Regions from separate parts of the Arsenophonus apicola genome, predicted to be linked through region 1. Evidence: predicted binding sites of a transcription regulator. Region 1 holds the regulator's gene; each other region holds the start of a gene.

Region 1 (3,310 bases):
CCCGAGTGGCCTCGATTTTTAAACGGGCTAATATTAATCCCGCAACGCTAACCGCGCCGGTGATGTTAGCTAATGAGTATGAGCAAGCTCTAGCGACGCGTTTATTACAATTTGAAGAGACAATACTAACCGTTGCGCGCGAAGGTTTACCACATATTATGTGTGCTTACTTATTTGATCTGGCTGGTTTATTTTCAAGTTTTTATGAGCATTGCCCAATTTTGAATGCAGAAAATAACGCTTTAAAAGAAAGCCGATTAAAACTGGCGTTCCTGACGCAAAAAACCTTAAAAATTGGTTTAGACACATTAGGCATTGAAACGGTAGAAAGAATGTAATTCTCAACTAACCGATAGGCTGCCAATAGCGCAGCCTGCTGATTACATTATACTGGTTAAGCCAAAAACCATTATCGTTGTAACGATCCGAGCAGACAGTTAAGCCAACCTAATAGTCAGAAAATAAAAGAAACAAATGATACAATCATTAACAATGCAACAATCGCAGTACATAAACCATACTTAAAATCAGTATCCATAACCTCACCTCACTATTCTCACTGCTTTATTCATAAATTAGCGAATGAAAAATCATTAAATGTCATAACATCATACAACAATAAAAACTATTTTCTATTATATCATCGAGGAAATATTGATTAACACTTTTGTTTTTATGACAAATCAGACAAAATGGACAGTTTACTGATAACTTAATTATCAAATGGTTATTTTTATAGTTCAATAATAGTCGTTTTTAAATAATAGTAATAGAATTGAGAATGGTTCAGGAGTCTTTTTAATCATGGCAACAATTAAGGATGTGGCAAAGTTAGCGGGTGTTTCGACTACCACCGTATCTCATGTAATTAATAACACCCGTTTTGTCGCCAAAAAGACAAAAACGATTGTTTGGGCAGCCATTAAAACACTTAATTATTCTCCTAGTGCCGTCGCTCGTAGTTTGAAAGTTAACCATACTAAATCCATTGGGTTACTGGCCACAACTAATGAAGCCCCTTATTTTGCAGAAGTCATCGAGTCAGTAGAAAACAACTGTTATAGCCAAGGGTATACATTGATCCTGTGCAACTCACATAATAATCTGAATAAACAACAAGCCTATTTACAAATGTTAGCGCAAAAACGGGTTGATGGTTTACTGGTAATGTGTTCAGAATATCCAAAACAACTACTCGGAATGTTAGAAGAATACCGTAATATTCCAATGGTAGTGATGGATTGGGGGCAAGCACATGGTGATTTTACCGATGTCATTATTGATAATGCGGTTTATGGTGGTTATCTTGCCGGACGCTATCTGATTGAACGCGGGCATCGTGATTTAGGGATCATCTCTGGACCTTTAAAACGCAATACCGGCAGTGGTAGGCGGCAAGGTTTTCTCAATGCTATGAAGGAAGCTAACATCCAACCACATGATAAATGGATTGTCGAGGGTGATTTCGAGCCATCTTCTGGCTACGATGCGATGAAACAAATTTTAAATCACCAACAAAGACCGAGCGCCATTTTTTGTGGCGGTGATATTATGGCGATGGGGGCTATCTGTGCAGCAAATGAATTAGGCATTCGTGTTCCCCATGATATCTCTATTATTGGCTATGACAATGTGCGCAATGCGCGTTTTTTTACACCAGCGTTAACCACCATTCATCAACCCAAAGAACGTTTAGGCCAAATGGCTTTTACTATGCTGCTTGATCGCATTATTAATAAACGCAAAGATGCACAAACTATTGAAATACATCCTGAGCTTATTGAACGTCGTTCAGTTGTCGATGGTCCGTTTATTGATTACCGCAGATAATCACTAGATTTGAACATTATCAATTAGTCAGCCACTCGGCATTGAGCGTTTCACTATTACCTAAGTAATCCAGTAACCAACTCAAGGTTGGAGAACGCTTTTCTTCATTCCATATAACACAACATGGACTATCAGGTAAGGGTTGCTTAATTTGCAATGTTTTTAATTCATTTATGCGGCAAAGTTGCTCTACCCGATGTTTAGGCGCAAATCCTAAACATAATCCATTTTTTAAGCAAGCCAGACCACTTTCCCAATCTGGCACAATAAGCCGTTTTTTGTTATCTAATGCCCAAGTTTCTCGCTTTGGCAAGTAACGAGAGGTATCTTCTAAACATAAACTTGGATAATGACGTAATTGTTGATCGTTAATTAGACCGCTTATTTGTGCTAAAGGATGATTTATGCTGACAACACATGACCAGGGCATAAAGCCCATATCACGAAAACTATATCTATCGCCAATTGGCGACGCGCGCGTTGCACCAATAGCAATATCTACTCGCCCATCGACCAACGCCTCCCATACCCCATTATAAACTTCCTGCTGAATAAAAAGTTCAATATCAGAAAAGTGGCGATAAAAATCTAATATTAATTGCAATATTCTTTCTGGTTTAACTACGATCAATAGCAATACTAAATTGTCCATGCCAACCATTGGCAATCTGTTGACATTGATGGCGTGTATCACGCATGGTCTTGATAATATTGCGCGCATTTTTAACGAAAAATTTACCGGCATCGGTAAGTACAACATCACGATAACGCCGTTCAAACAAAGCAACAGCCAGCCACTCTTCCAATTGTTTTACGGTATAACTTACCGCAGAGGGAACTCTATGTAACTCTGCGGCAGCGGCACTAAAACTGCCCGTTCTTTCAACGGCATCAATTACTTCAAGGGAGTACTCTGACCACATAGCCTTTAACCTGTCAAAATATTTGATAACAATATGCAAATAATAACGCTTCACAACAAAAATTCATCTCTTATACAATAAAAAGCGATATTTGATATTATTTAATTTATTGATACCAATATGAATAAAAATAACCCCAATCAACACAATTTTGGCTTTATGCTTTATCTTGCTGGCTTAAGTATGCTCGGTTTTTTGGCCATTGATATGTACTTACCTGCTTTTAGTATTATGCAACAACAACTTAATACCTCAGCAAATACCATCAGCGCAAGTCTTAGTCTATTTTTATGTGGTTTTGCCTTCGCTCAACTTAGTTGGGGGCCGCTTTCCGATCGTATTGGCAGAAAACCCGTTTTATTAATTGGACTAGCGCTATTTATTACTAGCTGTCTGGCCACACTCGGTATCACCAATGGCAGCCAATTGCTTATTTTGCGATTTATTCAAGGTATTGGAGTTTGTTCAACAGCGGTCATTTGGCAAGCTTTGGTAATTGATCGTTTTAGTGGCCTATATGCTAGACGGGTATTTGCCACCATTATGCCTTTAGTTGC
Region 2 (3,310 bases), 960 kb from region 1:
TCACCTACTTCATGGGAGACCATACAGTCGGTAGGAAGAAATTCGCTGGCAATATGCTGTTTTAGATCTGCAAACACATTCTGATAACCTTTAGCATAATCTATCCAGCCAATAAAGAGTGAGAAGATTAATCCCCAGATAACTGTTAATCCCAGACACCATATTTGGGCGGCTTTTAAAGCCAATTGGTCGGCCAGGAAACGTTTTTTAACCAACCAGATTAAGGTGATCGCTAAGGCAAATAAAAAGGCTAACCAAGAAAAATGAGGCTGATAACCACTAGGCAACCATTGACGAAAGATTGCTAGTAATTGGTGGTGTTCAGTGGAGAAAGATAACCCATAGCCAATCCATATCAACGCAATGATTAGGGAAAACAAAATTAGACTAAAGTAATAACCAATTTTATATATTAGTGAGGGTAAACGACAAAAACAGTGGGTTGCCAATAATGCCATCGGGGCAATAAAAGGTAATAGATATAACGCACGGCCAGAGGCTGAAATTTGTAATAAGATAACGCCTAATAATACAAAGCAGGTGGGTAAAAAAAACCTATTATCCGTTAGATTTTTTATTGGTTGTTTCAAGATAAAAATAAAAGCTAAGATACCTGATGGTAAGGCGAAAAGAAGTATTGCTTCAGGAATACGGAAGGCTTTGGCTTTTGCGCCTAAATGTTCAACTGAAAAACCCAAAAAACGACCAATATTATTATCCCAAAACCAAACTTTAAACAGCTCAGGGCTATCACGAAAAAGTAAAATTGGCCAGGGTAAAATTAAACTTAAAGATAGCAGACCAGCAATAATTGCCAGGCAGTAATAGCGTTTATTACGACAACTTTTTAAACAAATTGGGGCCAGAATTAAACAGATCCAAATTAAGCCGGGGATAAAAACTCCCTTTGATAACATAGTAATGATGGTACCGACTGTTAACCAAAAGGTGGAAAAGAGATTTTTTCCCTGTTTAATGAGGCCTAATAAGCCATATAATCCAATAATAGTGCCAGCGATCAATGCGGTATCGGTAAACATATCGTGGCTATGACGTAATATACCCGGCGCCGATGCGAATAGGGCTAGTGCTATCCAGATGCGATGATCAGAGAAGCTGTCAGCAGAGAAAAAACGGCGGGCTAAAAAAATAAAAAAGGATAGACTTACAGCAGAAAAAAATAGCGAGGCAGTTCTGGCTGCGTCATGCATCGGTAACCAAGAGGAAAAAAGATGAACAGCAATGGTTGCAACCCAATAATAGAGCGGGGGTTTTTCCATGAAAGGTTGGCCGGCGTTAGTTGGTATCAGCCAATTACCTGTTTCATACATAGTTTGTATGATACCAAAACTATAATTTTCATCTTGTTTCCACGGGTTATGTCCAAAGATACCTGGTAGCAGGTAAATCAACAGAAACAGTAAGAAACCGAATAGCGTTTTTATATCTGTTTTAGATAAAGAGTCATTATTTATTATTGCCATGAAATAAAATTAGTTAATTAAAATAAATATCGTTGTCATCAAACTCTGCCATGACTTATGTTTATAGCATACTCAAACGGTTTACATAATATAATAATCATCGATAAATCATATTAGCATAAATGTTAATAACATTGTTGATTTAAAAGTACCAGCGCTTACTCTGGTAGGAAATAAAAATAAACATTTTACATTTAATTAATATTTGAAAGAAATTATAAGACGAACCTAGTCAGTTTATTGGTAAATTTATTTGCCTGGCAAAATAATATCATTATTTTATCCAGTAATAGGGCGCTACTTTTAGGCGCCATATCGTAAAAAAATAAATAAAAAATTGCTTTGTTTTTCATAAAAATAAAATAGCGATAATTGTTTTTATAGTGAAAAATACTTGATTATTTCCTTAGGATCACCAGATAATTGCGCCTTTAAAAATTTCTTTTTTCTTTTTATGATGCCAAACGATTGCGTATAATTGAAATGGTTTATTTTTTGACGCAATCGTTTTCTTCTATAGTTGAAAGTTACCATCAATTTCTAAACAGAGGATCAACATGTCTGTTAGACAAACGCCTTCGAGTTGCAAACTAAATCATTTTTTTAAAATACAGCAACGAGGCTCGACAATTCGTCGCGAGATTATTGCAGGTCTCACCACATTTTTAGCCATGGTCTACTCGGTTATTGTGGTACCAGGTATGCTAGGCCAGGCTGGTTTTCCACCCACGGCGATTTTTATTGCCACCTGCCTGGTAGCAGGATTTGGTTCATTATTGATGGGATTATGGGCTAATTTACCGATGGCCATCGGTTGTGCTATTTCATTAACTGCATTTACCGCCTTTAGTCTGGTACTTAGTCAGCAGGTGAGCATTCCTGTCGCTTTAGGCGCTGTTTTTTTGATGGGATGCTTATTTACTTTTATTTCCATTACGGGTGTACGTAGTTTTATTCTACACAGTATGCCAAAGGGGATTGCTCAAGGTACAGGAATTGGTATCGGGCTGTTTTTGCTATTGATAGCCGCCAATGGTATTGGGTTGGTGGTAAAAAATGAGCAGGCCGGTTTGCCAGTTGCGCTTGGACAATTTACCTCTTTTCCTGTCCTCATGTCGTTGATTGGCTTGGCCGTTATTTTTGGTTTGGAAAAAAGAAAAACGCCGGGTGGGGTATTAATGGTGATCATTGCGATTTCTATTATTGGCTTGATTTTTGATCCGCAAGTGAAATACCAAGGTTTCTTTAAATTGCCAACCCTGGGTGAAGACGGTTTATCGTTGTTGTTTAGTATGGATATTGTTGGTGCGTTACAGCCATTCGTTTTACCGAGTTTATTTGCCTTAGTTATGACCGCTATCTTTGATGCCACAGGGACGATCCGTGCCGTAGCCGGTCAAGCTGATCTATTGGACAAAAATGGTCAAATTATTGATGGAGGTAAGGCGTTAACCGCCGATTCAGTGAGTAGTATTTTTGCTGGTGTCATTGGCGCTTCACCCGCAGCAGTTTATATTGAATCGGCAGCGGGCACCGCTGCGGGTGGCAAAACCGGATTAACTGCAGTAGTGGTTGGCTTGCTATTTTTGTTAATTTTATTTTTATCGCCCTTATCTTATTTAGTGCCGTCATATGCGACAGCTCCAGCATTGATGTACGTCGGTTTGTTAATGTTGAGTAATGTTGCCCAACTGGATTTTAATGACTTTATTGATGCTATTGCCGGTTTACTTTGTGCAGTATTCATTGTCTTAACCTGTAATATTGTCACTGGTATCATGATTGGCTTTGCTGGCTTAGTGATTGGCCGTTTCTGCGCCGGAGAG
Region 3 (3,310 bases), 840 kb from region 1:
TTTTTTGCTACTGGTTCTAGAGAATAAAAGAGGATCCCTGGCAGCAAGCTGCATATTTTGATTCATTTCCTTATTCTGTAGGTAACCCACCAAGCTCTGGTGATAACGGCGAATATTTTCCACATAGCGATAGGCTTCATAACCACGCGCATAACCGTAAGTTAATTTAGCAAAATATTTTTTCTTGCTAAGTAAGGGAAGTCTGGCTTTTACATCTAACCAACTGTCTGGATCACCGCCTTGCATGCGTGTCAGTTTCCTGGCATCAAGCATATGTCCCAACCCCATATTATAAGCTGATAATGCAAACCAAATGCGATCATCAGGCGCAATAGTGGTTGGTAAGCGTGAAATTAGGTATTGTAAATAAGCGGCGCCACCTTTAATACTTTCCTCTGGATCCAGCCTATCTGACACACCCATAGTTTGTGCAGTAGGAACCGTTAGCATCATCAAACCACGAACCCCAGTTGGTGATGTGGCAAGTGGATCCCAGTGTGATTCCTGCCAGGAAATTGCTGCGAGTAGACGCCAATCCATATTTTCTGCATATTTTTTAAACAGATGTTTATAGGTTGGCAAAGTTTTATTAATCGCAGTAATAAAAGTAAGCGTATCAAAATAATCAAAGCTAGCTACATGGCCAAAATATTTTTCATCTAGGCGTGTTAAAAGTTCTTCTTCTTTGCTTTTATTGAAGAAGTCTAACATTGCTGCATTTAGACTATTATCTTTTGAACGTTTCATATACCAATTAAGGCTATGATCGTCGCTAACATTAAAAGCTACCGCAATGTTTGGATGAATACGTTGCTGCATGGCGACGACAATAGAGTTTTCTATAGTATAATCAATTTTCCCTTCGGCTAGCAGTTGTAATAACTCAGTCGCATTATAATGACTGGTTTCTTCCCATTGAAGATTAGGATATTTTTGCTTCAACCGTTGCAATGTACTAGCGTGTACTGAATCAATGGCAACGACAAACTTGCCTTTTACATCATTCAAGGATCGTGGACGATTTATCCCTTTACGATAAATCAGTTGTTGTGAAACGGTATAGTAGGCAGGGCCCGGCTGTGCTTTATCGAGGCGCTTCTCATTGTAAAGAAGTCCTGCAGTAATGAAGTCACTATTACCGTTTTCAAGATCATTAAAAAGTTGATTGATATTTGAACGTACATTGATACGTAGCTTTACGCCAAGGTAATCGGCAAAGCGTTTAGTCAGTTCGTAATCAAATCCGCTTGCTTCTTGCTTATCGTTAAAGGACATAAGTGGTGAATTAATGGTACTTACACGTAGTTCACCACGAGAAATAATTCTCTTCACCTGGTCTTGCTGCTGGTTGGGCCACTCAATATTAAGTGCAATGACACCAACAGAAATTATAGAGACGATAACGATAACAAGATAATTAATTCTAATATTAATCAAATGGTTATATCTCGTTAGTTAAACATATTATCTTAATTAAAATGACCAAATTATGGTCAATTTTTTAAGAGCCCGACATTTTGCTTAACAAAAAAAGGATTTGCAACGTAATTTAATCTATTTTACATATCTTTAACATTTCCCAGTGAGTGATAAATGTTCACGCAAACGGTTTCGTAACGGCTCATGATGCTTTATAATAGTCAGCCAGTTTTCCTGATACTTATCTTCAGGCCAGCTTTATAAGTTAAGAGAATCTATTACTATGGAACTTCTGCGTGGCTCACCCGCTTTATCGACATTTCGCATTACTAAGCTTCTTTCTTTATGCCAACAACAACAACTGCCGGTTATTGACATTTATGCTGAATATGTACACTTTGCTGAACTTGGTGCGCCATTAAATCAGGAAGATCGACAAAAACTGAGTCAATTGCTCCATTATGGCCCTTCATTAACTGAGCAACAGCCTAAGGGCCAGTTACTCTTAGTTACTCCACGGCCAGGCACTATTTCACCTTGGTCTTCAAAGGCAACGGATATTGCTCATAACTGTGGATTACAGCAGGTGATCCGGCTTGAGCGTGGCATTGCTTATTATATTATTTGTTCTGCGCCATTGGATATATCACAATTGGATGATTTATCTGTCATTTTGCATGATCGTATGGTTGAAGCTGTTTGGACTTCTTTTGAACAGGTAAAATCCCTCTTTATGCACCATAAGCCGGCGCCGATGGTAACGATAGAAATATTAAAAAATGGTCGTCGTGCACTGGAATTGGCAAATACTGAATTAGGGTTAGCGTTAGCCACAGATGAGATTGATTATTTAATGCATGCCTTTCAAGCATTAGGCCGGGATCCAACGGATGTTGAGCTCTATATGTTTGCACAAGCTAATTCAGAACATTGTCGGCATAAAATTTTTAATGCCAGTTGGGTTATTGATGGTAAATCTCAACCTAATTCTTTGTTTAGCATGATAAAAAATACTTATCAACAAACCCCTGATTATATTTTATCGGCATATAAAGATAACGCTGCCGTAATGGAAGGATCGAATATCGGGCGTTTTTTTCCTGATCCAGTAACCGGTAAGTATGATTATCATCATGAAAATGCGCATATTTTGATGAAAGTAGAGACGCACAACCACCCGACTGCCATTTCTCCTTGGCCAGGAGCTGCAACCGGTTCGGGTGGAGAAATACGCGATGAAGGTGCAACTGGACGTGGTGCAAAGCCTAAAGCAGGCTTGGTTGGATTTGCAGTTTCTAACTTACGTATTCCAGGCTTTAAACAACCTTGGGAACAAAATTTTGGCAAACCGCAACGTATTGTTAGTGCGCTGGATATTATGCTTGATGGGCCATTAGGGGGCGCCGCTTTTAATAATGAATTTGGGCGACCCGCTTTGTTAGGTTATTTTCGTACTTATGAACAACAAGTGGATAGTCATAATGGAGCAGAATTACGTGGCTACCACAAACCGATTATGTTAGCGGGTGGTATAGGTAATATTCGGGCAGAACATATTCAAAAAGGGAATATACCCGTTGGCGCTAAATTAATTGTATTAGGCGGCCCGTCAATGAATATTGGACTGGGAGGCGGCGCAGCTTCATCGATGACTTCCGGGCAGTCTGATATTGATCTTGATTTCGCCTCGGTACAACGTGATAACCCTGAAATGGAGCGTCGTTGCCAAGAGGTTATTGATCGTTGCTGGCAGTTAGGTAAGGATAATCCGATCCTATTTATCCATGATGTAGGCGCGGGAGGGCTTTCTAATGCCATGCCTGAGCTCGTGAATGATGCGGGTCGCGGGGGAGTATTTGAACTACGCCAAATATTGAATGATGAACCAGGT
Region 4 (3,310 bases), 1.2 Mb from region 1:
GCAACCCACTCCCATGGTGTGACGGGCGGTGTGTACAAGGCCCGGGAACGTATTCACCGCGACATGCTGATCCGCGATTACTAGCGATTCCGACTTCATGGAGTCGAGTTGCAGACTCCAATCCGGACTTCGACGTACTTTCTGAGTTCCGCTTCCCCTCGCAGGCTCGCCTCTCTCTGTATACGCCATTGTAGCACGTGTGTAGCCCTACTCGTAAGGGCCATGATGACTTGACGTCATCCCCACCTTCCTCCGGTTTATCACCGGCAGTCTCCTTTGAGTTCCCGACCGTATCGCTGGCAACAAAGGATAAGGGTTGCGCTCGTTGCGGGACTTAACCCAACATTTCACAACACGAGCTGACGACAGCCATGCAGCACCTGTCTCAGCGCTCCCGAAGGCACGCCTCTATCTCTAAAGGCTTCGCTGGATGTCAAGAGTAGGTAAGGTTCTTCGCGTTGCATCGAATTAAACCACATGCTCCACCGCTTGTGCGGGCCCCCGTCAATTCATTTGAGTTTTAACCTTGCGGCCGTACTCCCCAGGCGGTCGATTTAACGCGTTAGCTCCGGAGGCCACAGTTCATGACCACAACCTCCAAATCGACATCGTTTACAGCGTGGACTACCAGGGTATCTAATCCTGTTTGCTCCCACGCTTTCGCACATGAGCGTCAGTCTCTGTCCAGGGGCCGCCTTCGCCACCGGTATTCCTCCACATCTCTACGCATTTCACCGCTACACATGGAATTCTACCCCCTCTACAAGACTCTAGCTAACCAGTCTTGAATGCCATTCCCAGGTTAAGCCCGGGATTTCACATCCAACTTAATTAACCGCCTGCGTGCCCTTTACGCCCAGTAATTCCGATTAACGCTCGCACCCTCCGTATTACCGCGGCTGCTGGCACGGAGTTAGCCGGTGCTTCTTCTGTCGCTAACGTCAATTGCTAAGAATATTAACCTTAACACCTTCCTCACGACTGAAAGTACTTTACAACCCGAAGGCCTTCTTCATACACGCGGCATGGCTGCATCAGGCTTGCGCCCATTGTGCAATATTCCCCACTGCTGCCTCCCGTAGGAGTCTGGGCCGTGTCTCAGTCCCAGTGTGGCTGATCATCCTCTCAGACCAGCTAGAGATCGTCGCCTAGGTGAGCCTTTACCCCACCTACTAGCTAATCTCATATGGGTTCATCCGAAGGTGTGAGGCCTAATGGTCCCCCACTTTGCTCCTTAGAGATTATGCGGTATTAGCCACCGTTTCCAGTGGTTATCCCCCGCCTTCGGCCAGATCCCCATACCTTACTCACCCGTCCGCCGCTCGCCGGCAAGAAAGCAAGCTTTCTCCCGCTGCCGCTCGACTTGCATGTGTTAGGCCTGCCGCCAGCGTTCAATCTGAGCCATGATCAAACTCTTCAATTAAAAGTTTGATGCTCAAAGAATGTTTTACTGGCCGTAACGCTTCTTTTTGCCGCTTTGTCGACGTTTTAACGCCTTCGCTGTGGCCCAAAATCACGTTACTGCTTATTAGTTCATATATGAATTAACTGTTTTGTCACTCTTCAAGACTTAATCTTCAAATAGTTTTTGATGATGTCTTGCGAGTGCCCACACAGATTGTCTGATTAATTGTTAAAGAGCGTGCGACCCAGGTCGCGAGGTGGCGTATATTACGCTTTTCACCTGTAAAGTCAAGTAGTTATTTCTACTTTTCTTTACCCTAAGTCGATAAAATCCTCTTTAATTGATTCGTTCTATCCTGACTCAGTGGGGGCGCATTATAGGGAGTTTTAAATTGCTAGCAAGCTTATTTTGCATAATTTTGTTCAATTGATTAATTAAACAGCAAAGCGTTATATTATACCGAATTATTAACAGAGTTATCCACAAAAATAAAATGATAAAAATTTAGCGAAATACGCAAACGTTTGCGTTACAATTGCGTTTGAAACAAAAAATATTTAATTGAAATCTGTTATTTTTGAATATCATTTGTAATTGCAAATAGCCATAAAATTTAATCGATGTGTTAAAACATTTTATTATTCCAAGGGATCTATTTCATGTCACAACTCCGCCCTATTCAGCGTGCTCTACTGAGTGTTTCTGACAAAGAAGGTATTGTTGAATTTGCCAAAGCTCTATCTCAACGTAAGGTTGAACTTATCTCTACTGGCGGTACAGCTAAATTATTGCTAGCGGCCGGGTTAACGGTTATAGAGGTTTCTGATTATACAGGATGGCCTGAAATGATGGCTGGCCGCGTCAAGACACTTCACCCAAAAGTACATGGCGGTATTCTTGGCCGGCGCGGGCAAGATGATGAAATAATGCAACAACATCATATTAGGCCAATTGATATGGTTGTTGTTAATCTTTACCCTTTTGCTGAAACTGTTGCCAAGCCAGATTGTACGCTGGATAATGCTATTGAGAACATTGATATTGGCGGACCTGCCATGATCCGTTCTGCCGCAAAAAATCATAAAGATGTTGCTATTGTAGTTAATAGTCTGGATTATCCCAAAATCATTCAAGAGATGGATAATCATCAAAACTCGCTAACTGACAGGTTTCGCTTTGACTTGGCAGTTAAAGCTTTTGAACATACCGCAGCTTATGATGGAATGATTGCTAACTATTTTGGTAAGTTAGTACCTTCTTATTATGGCCCAGAGAACCAGCCTTCAGGTAAATTTCCTCGTACATTAAACCTAAATTTTATTAAGCAGCAGGATATGCGTTACGGCGAAAATAGTCATCAAGCTGCTGCTTTTTATATCGAAGAAAATAGAGTCAAAGCCTCTGTCTCTACAGCAAGACAGCTACAAGGTAAGTCGCTTTCTTATAATAATATTGCTGACACTGATGCAGCCTTGGAGTGCGTAAAAAGTTTTTCCAAACCTGCATGTGTCATTGTCAAACACGCTAATCCTTGCGGCGTTGCAATCAGTAACGATATCTGTACCGCTTATGATCATGCTTTCAAAACTGATCCTACCTCAGCATTTGGTGGTATTATTGCATTTAATCGTGAATTAGATGCAAATACGGCTAAAACAATTTTTGAGCGCCAATTTGTTGAAGTCATTATTGCCCCCACTGTCAGTGACGCTGCCCTAGCAATACTTGCAAGTAAGCCGAATGTGCGTGTTCTGGCATGTGGCCAATGGCATTTTGCAGTTGCGAGTTTAGATTTCAAACGCGTAAATGGCGGTTTATTAGTGCAAGATCGCGATCTAGGCTTAATTACCAAAGCTGATTTGCGTGTTGTTTCTAAGCGTCAGCCAAGCGAACAAGAGATAGAAA

Evidence for each region. Region 1 encodes PurR, which represses purine synthesis genes. Its sites were predicted from a motif close to CANGCAAACGTTTGCNTG; they were not measured.
Region 2: LDL57_RS13270 (NCS2 family permease) is a predicted target of PurR. The motif match lies at 1,982-1,999, and genes of this name have one in related genera.
Region 3: purL (phosphoribosylformylglycinamidine synthase) is a predicted target of PurR. The motif match lies at 1,599-1,616, and genes of this name have one in related genera.
Region 4: purH (bifunctional phosphoribosylaminoimidazolecarboxamide formyltransferase/IMP cyclohydrolase) is a predicted target of PurR. The motif match lies at 1,919-1,936, and genes of this name have one in related genera.

What each region holds. Positions count from the first base shown of each region.
Region 1 covers NZ_CP084222.1:1,832,050-1,835,359, forward strand. Annotated here, with positions in the region: gene argS (arginine--tRNA ligase) at 1-338, shown strand, start outside; gene cydH (cytochrome bd-I oxidase subunit CydH) at 455-538, opposite strand; gene purR (HTH-type transcriptional repressor PurR) at 805-1,830, shown strand; partial or broken gene punR (DNA-binding transcriptional activator PunR) at 1,850-2,753, opposite strand; gene punC (purine nucleoside transporter PunC) at 2,874-3,310, shown strand, end outside.
Region 2 covers NZ_CP084222.1:2,796,110-2,799,419, reverse strand. Annotated here, with positions in the region: gene LDL57_RS13275 (ArnT family glycosyltransferase) at 1-1,484, opposite strand, end outside; gene LDL57_RS13270 (NCS2 family permease) at 2,042-3,310, shown strand, end outside.
Region 3 covers NZ_CP084222.1:987,997-991,306, forward strand. Annotated here, with positions in the region: gene mltF (membrane-bound lytic murein transglycosylase MltF) at 1-1,437, opposite strand, end outside; gene purL (phosphoribosylformylglycinamidine synthase) at 1,703-3,310, shown strand, end outside.
Region 4 covers NZ_CP084222.1:3,077,634-3,080,943, forward strand. Annotated here, with positions in the region: rRNA gene LDL57_RS14640 (16S ribosomal RNA) at 1-1,423, opposite strand, end outside; gene purH (bifunctional phosphoribosylaminoimidazolecarboxamide formyltransferase/IMP cyclohydrolase) at 2,065-3,310, shown strand, end outside.